Regions from separate parts of the Alteribacillus sp. JSM 102045 genome, predicted to be linked through region 2. Evidence: riboswitches for the same ligand, from Rfam matches in the RefSeq annotation. Region 2 holds a riboswitch; the other holds the start of a gene.
The links. A riboswitch is a leader RNA that binds a small molecule or an ion and turns the genes downstream of it on or off. The one in region 2 is predicted to bind cobalamin.

Region 1 (3,423 bases), on a different contig from region 2:
GCTGTTTCTTCTCCAAAAACTAAAGCATTTAACTCTTTTCTGTTCGCATATAACAGGGCAGTGCCTATTACAAAAAAGGGAAATTGTAACCATATGTAATCCCAGCCTCTCATAGCCACACTGCCCATCAGCCAGGAAATAATCTGCCTTAACTCGTCTCCAGTTAAAGCAATTAAGAGAGAGATTACTGACCCTAAAAATGAACTAACAATAATACCTGCTAAAATAATGGTTTCTGTAGTAATAGATTTTTCTATAAATCGTACAAACCCCAATAAAAACAGAAGTGTCATAAACCCTGTCACAATACTGATAATCGGCAGGGTGAAGCTCCCTAAGATTGGTAAGGTAACCCCTAAAAACAATACAAAAACAGCTCCTAGAGCTGCGCCAGATGAAACGCCCAGTGTGTAAGGATCAGCTAGCGGATTTTTTAATAGTCCTTGAAAAGCAGCTCCAGCCAATGCAAGGGAAGAGCCAACTAGAGCTGCTAATAATACCCGAGGCAGCCGGATGTTTAAAATGATCGTTGTGTGCGTTTCATTGAATGAATGTGGTATATCCAAATTCCATAGGGATCTCCACAAAATTTCAGTTGTTGTCCATAAAGGAATTGATAAGCTTCCTGCTGATATACCAATAATTACACATAAGATAAGAAATACTGCCCCGATGAAATAAACAGAGATAATCTTACTGTTCTTTAAATACATCTGGATACACCAGTTCAGCTAATTGTTCAATGCCATCAGTCAGCCTAGGACCCGGCCGGCTTACTGTGTCATTATCTATGTCATGAATTTGATCGTTTTCTACAGCCGGAACATTTCCCCATCCGGATCGGTCTTTTATTTTAGAGGAAGGATCGTCTACATAATATCCATACGTAGTTACTATAACATCTGGATTTAAGGCGACTGCCTCTTCTTCACTATAATGAATCCAGCCTTCTTCTTCTGCTGCTGCGTTTTCTGCATTAATTGTTTCTAACATCTCATGGATAAACGTTCCTTGACCTGTTGTATAAATTTCAGGCGGCGGTTGAATTTCTACCCAGACCCTTTTGCGGTCATCCTCTGAAATCTCTTCTGCTTGTTCTTCAATCTCTGTAACATCTTCTTTTATATCAGAAATAATCGATTCGGCTTTTTCTTCTGTTCCGGTAGCTTGACCAATCATTTCTATTGACCCATAAGCATCTTGAAACGAAGAAGCATCATTTACAATTAAAACATCAATCCCTGCCTCTTCTATTTGTTTCAATCCTTCTTCTGAACCATGCACAGATGATGCATGAGCAAGAACAAGATCTGGTTCTAAAGAAAGAAGAGTTTCCATATCGAAGTCCATATCACCGACACTTTGCTTTTCCGCTGCTTCTTCTGGGAAATTACAATAATCAGTAACCCCTACAATTTCATCCTCAAGTCCAAGAGCAAATGCAATTTCTGTGTTACTCGGTATCAGGCTTACAATGCGATCCGGTTTTTCTTCAATACTTACTTCCTCTCCCATGCCATCTGTAACTGCGACGGGAAATTCACCTTCATTTTGTTCGATTTGTTCACTTTCATCTGAATTATTTTTTTCTTTATTTGAAGCGCTCTCTTCATTTCCTCCGCAGGCTGATGCGAATATGAGACTGCAGGAAGTAAAAATTAAACCTAACCACTTTTTCACAACATTTCCCCCTAATATGTACTTAAAATAAATTAAAAAAGCTCCCCTTCGAACAGGAGAGCGGAATGAGCTATTATGTCAATAATTTCACAAAACAGAACAGTCATTCGGCTGCACCTTTTCCTCGAAGGTTCATCACCGTGCTAGAAGGCAGGTCTCCTGACTTACGCGCAAATGTCCACCTTCCCGTCAAATCATTTGACAGTGGCTTAAAGAACATTTAAAATGCATGCGATTACAGTGGCGGGACCGTGCCGGAGTTACACCGGGCTTCCCTTTTAACATGCATGGTTTATGCATGACCTTCCGCAATGAAATATTTTATTTTTTTTCAGGTCTTTTTTAATTATACATAAAATTTCACCTTATGACAGTTGTTTTCTCAATTATTTTTTTGGCAGATAAAAATCTGCCGAGGTGAATTTTCTTTTTGATAACAGGAAGTATCATAATCACCGAATAGATGCACCACTTTAAAATTATTCCGTTTCAGCATGTTTATTAAAGCATCTGGTTCATATAATTTAACACGTTCGCGGTATTCTCTTTTATAGCCTTCTTCTTTTATAGTGATTCTTTTATAAACAAAGCCAGACGATATTTTCCGTTCTTGTGTAACCTGCAGGCCATCTTTAACCGATTCATCTTTCGGGACAAGGGTCTTTTTAACATGAACAGGGTTTAAATAATCGAAGCAAAACCATCCTTGATTCTTCAGTGACTCTGCAGCTCGTGTAAATACTAGTTCATTTTCTGTGTCATCAGAGAAGTAACCAAAACTGGTGAACAAGTTAAATGCAGCGTCAAACTCCTGAAGCAGGGGCACATCTCTAATATCTGCCCGTTGATATTGAACCGGCAGCCCTGATGTTAACTCTATTGCTTTTTTTAAAAGTGCTGGTGACAAATCTACTCCGGTTACATGGATGCCCTTCCGCGCCAGCCACCTGGTATGCCTGCCGTTTCCGCAGCATAAATCTATTGCTTTCATTCCCCTTTCAAGCGGAAGATAGTCCATAATATGAGATAATTCATCAGCCGCTTTTTCTTCGTCTCTATGGTCATATATTCTCAGATAATCTTCTTGAAAATGTTCTTCAAACCATGATTTCATAGAATTTCCTCCAAAAAATTAAAGCCATTCTTATTCTATACCTTTTTCCGTTGGAAGGTAAAACCGGAATGTTGTTCCTTCATGCAGTTTGCTGTGAACGGTTATTTCTCCATCGTGCGCCTCGATAATATTTTTAGCTATAGCAAGGCCTAAGCCTGTACCACCTTTTCCTCTGGTTCTTGCTTTGTCAGCTTTATAAAAACGTTCGAAGACATATGGTAAATCTTCTTCAGGTATTCCAGAGCCGCTGTCTTTAATCTCTACAGTTAACCCATGCTCTTCATTGTTTACAATCATTCTGACAAAGCCTTGTACACTTGTATGTCGAATTGCATTATGAAGCAGGTTTGTCATCACTTGTTCCACGCGGTCTGGATCAATAAATGCTTGTTCCTTTTCATTGTTTTGTATTAAATCCAGCTCTATTTCAGCTTCTTTGGCCAAACCTTGAAATTTTTTATAAACTTTTTCACTGTATGAGGGAATATGAATCCATTGTTTTTCTAGCTGAAGATGTCCAGCTTCCATACGTGCCAGATCAAGAAGTTCATTAACAAGCCTGCCCATTCTCATTGACTCATCATAAATAATTCGGCCGATTTCTTTTTTCTCTTCTTCGCTCGCAGCAA
Region 2 (3,423 bases):
GAAATGGTACAATCAATTAAGTACATTCTCGGAGGTGTTTTTTTGTTATTTATGTAGATAATGACATCACTAAATGATCAACATCCATTGCTGTTTTTTTACACACGTTTCTTATTTCTTGATTTTCATTAAGTATAGATGAAGTTTGTTTATCGTTGGAAGGAGAGCTGAAAGGGATTGAGCCAATCAGGTTTGTATCAAATGCATCAGCTAAACTTCTCCTTCGCCTTTCCCGAACAGGTGAGTGGAGGCAAGTGCCCCTGTTTGATAACACTAACGTTCAGCACATTCTGAGATAAACATCTTTTTTGGTGAAAGTTCTTGCGTTCATTTGAAAAAGATGGTAAAGTTAATTTACTTAAGTTTGTTCATGCTTCTTTAAGTTAGAAAAAGGGTAACCTATTTCGTCTTGCCGCAGAGTAGAACAAGTTTTAAGAATACATGTTGTGTGTGTTAGACACACAAGGAGGAAATGGAACATGGAACAAGGTACAGTGAAATGGTTTAATGCAGAAAAAGGATTTGGATTTATTGAACGTGAAGGTGCTGACGATGTATTCGTACACTTCTCTGCTATTCAAGACGAAGGGTTTAAAACTTTAGAAGAAGGACAAAGCGTTTCTTTTGAAATTGTAGACGGTCAACGCGGACCTCAAGCAGCTAACGTACAAAAATAACACCGAATCATATATGTGAACCATTCTAGACTCCGACAAACCACCAAAAAGTTTTTGGTGGTTTTATTTTTGAGTAAAAATATATAAAGTGGACTAAACAAAGGATTGTTGACCCTAGAGAGGCTTTCACAAATAATATCAAGATACTAAATGGGAACCTTTTTTTAGACATTCATATAGTTTATATAAATGTCAGGTTTAAAAAGTCATTCTTTTATGAATATTAAGAAGTGATTGATCAAGGAATTGGGATTTCTGAAGATTATTTGTCAACTTCGGGAGAACCAGCATATTCCAATAAGGAAAAAGGGATTGGGCTGGGATTGATGCTGACTTCTAAAATTGTTGAGCAGCATAACGGGAAAATTACGGTTCAAAGTAAAATCGGGCATGGAACGATCTTTACTATAAATTTACCAATTTAAAAGTAAAAGAAAGATATTTTGAAATGACATTAAAGGAAACAGCTTATTCATCGCAAAAATAGATTGACAATTATTTAAATTTAATCTAACGTATTGCGTATACAATACTATACATACTTCAATAAAAATTGCATAAAAGGGAAAAGGTGAAAACAGCCGATGAACTGTTTTCTTAAAAGGGAAGACCGGTGAAAAACCGGCGCGGTCCCGCCACTGTAACTGGGTTATTTGCTTTTTTTAATACCACTCCTGGACTCATAAACCAGGGGGAAGGTAAAGCAGATGGAAAACCAGAAGCCAGGAGACCTGCCTTTTTCATCAACACCGTTCAACCTACGGGGGATAGGGAGGTGTTAAAGTGCGTGGGTCTTCACTGCTCTAGTACATGAGGTTGGAAACCTTAATCTAAGCATCTTTAACATTCTCTTTGAATGTTAAAGATGCTTTATTTTTATTCTATAAAGAAAAGGGTGATAACTATGGCAATCGGAAAGATCTTTGTTGTCGGCTTCGGCCCTGGAGACGAAGCCCATATGACTCACCGGGCAAAAGAAGCAATTATAGACTCAGATAGTGTCATTGGATACAAAACGTATATGGATTTGGTACGTCACTTGATACAAGGAAAAGAGCTGGTGCGCACGGGGATGACCGAAGAAGTGAGCCGAGCCCAGGAAGCTGTTAAACAGGCAGAAAACGGTAAGAAAGTATCAGTCATTTCAAGTGGAGACGCTGGTTTGTATGGAATGGCCGGTCTGGTATATGAAGTATTAATAGAAAAAGGCTGGAAAGAAGACGAGGGAATATCGGTAGAAATTATACCCGGAGTTTCAGCAATAAATTCATGTGCTTCCCTTCTGGGTGCTCCTGTTATGCACGATGCATGTACGATCAGTCTTAGTGACCATTTAACCCCTTGGGAACTTATTATGAAAAGAGTAGAAGCTGCAGCAAAAGCGGATTTTGTTATTTCTCTTTACAATCCAAAAAGCGGCAAACGAACAAGGCAAATAGAAGAAACGCAGCGTATCCTATTAGAACATCGTGATCCCAAAACTCCAGTAGGCCTGGTGAAAAGTGCCTTTCGGGAAAGACAGCATATTGTCATGACAGACCTTGAACATATGCTTGAATATGAAATTGGGATGTTAACTACCGTCATTATCGGCAATAATTCCACCTTTTATTATGATGGAAAAATGATTACCCCGCGCGGATATCAACGAAAATACACATTAGGGGAGGAAAAACAGGAGTTAAAACCTGCTCAGCGTCTTAAGCGTGAAGCCGAACCTTGGGCTATGCATGGTGGAAAAGAGGATAAGACTTCATCATCGGAAAAACCTCAAAAAAAAATCGATGCAGCAGAGTTAGCGGAAGAAGCATTATCGGCGGTCTCTGGTAAATCACCTGAAAAGCCAGTAATAGATGCTGAAGTGTTTAAGCAAACGGCCATTTTTGAATTTGCAGTTTCACCGGGAGTTTGGAACAAAAAAGTAAATGCCAAGCAGCTCGCATTTTTAGCTGATGTCATTGGAGAGAAGGGCGAAGTTTCCTATACCACCAGCCATTATTTACAGGTATCTCTAGAAACGGACGAGCCTCAAACGATTACGAAAAAGCTCGAACAAGAAGGATGGCTTATTTCCCCGGTCGGAGACGTCATTCATGTGAAGGCGTGTGACTTCTGTGATGGAGAGAAAAAAGACGGCATTCCCTATGCAGAAGAATTACAAGAAAAATTAGGCGGGTTAAAAGTTCCCAAGGTTATGAACATAGGGTTTAACGGATGTGGAATGGCTTGTTATGGTGCCGTAACTGATGATATCGGCATTATCTACCGCAAAGGAGCATTTGATTTGTTTTTAGGAGCAAAAACCACCGGCAGAAATGCCCATACAGGCCAGCCGGTTGCGGAAGGCCTTCCTCCTGAGCAGTTGGTACCGACAATGGTAAACGTGGTGGAGGAATACAGGGAAAAAGGGATGCCAAATGAACGCTTTCACAAGTTTTTTAAACGTATTCAAAACATTCAAGGGTTCCAATATGTTGAAAGACCAGAGCCCGTAAAGGTGAATAATCCATGCGAATAGAGGGAGGAAGCTAATGAACGCTGTACTTTTTATTGGTCACGGTAGCCGTAAGCACGAAGGAAACGAAAATATATTATCGTTTGTTGAAAAAATAAAAGAAAACATGAATGTTCCTTTCATCGAAACAGGCTTTCTGGAATTTGCGGCACCTACTATATCAGACGGAATTGATGCTTGTGTAAAAAGGGGAGCTGATAATGTTGCCTTAGTTCCTATTATGTTTTTCCC

Region 1: linked by a shared signal. The riboswitch ahead of ACE1TI_RS06455 (ABC transporter substrate-binding protein) and the one ahead of cobJ (precorrin-3B C(17)-methyltransferase) in region 2 are both predicted to bind cobalamin.

Annotation. Positions count from the first base shown of each region.
Region 1 covers NZ_JBHFQG010000006.1:128,035-131,457, forward strand. Annotated here, with positions in the region: gene ACE1TI_RS06450 (FecCD family ABC transporter permease) at 1-713, opposite strand, end outside; gene ACE1TI_RS06455 (ABC transporter substrate-binding protein) at 694-1,680, opposite strand; cobalamin riboswitch at 1,813-2,002, opposite strand; gene ACE1TI_RS06460 (class I SAM-dependent DNA methyltransferase) at 2,063-2,794, opposite strand; gene ACE1TI_RS06465 (ATP-binding protein) at 2,825-3,423, opposite strand, start outside.
Region 2 covers NZ_JBHFQG010000011.1:40,890-44,312, forward strand. Annotated here, with positions in the region: gene ACE1TI_RS09590 (cold-shock protein) at 480-677, shown strand; gene ACE1TI_RS09595 (ATP-binding protein) at 908-1,102, shown strand; cobalamin riboswitch at 1,230-1,430, shown strand; gene cobJ (precorrin-3B C(17)-methyltransferase) at 1,582-3,195, shown strand; gene ACE1TI_RS09605 (sirohydrochlorin chelatase) at 3,209-3,423, shown strand, end outside.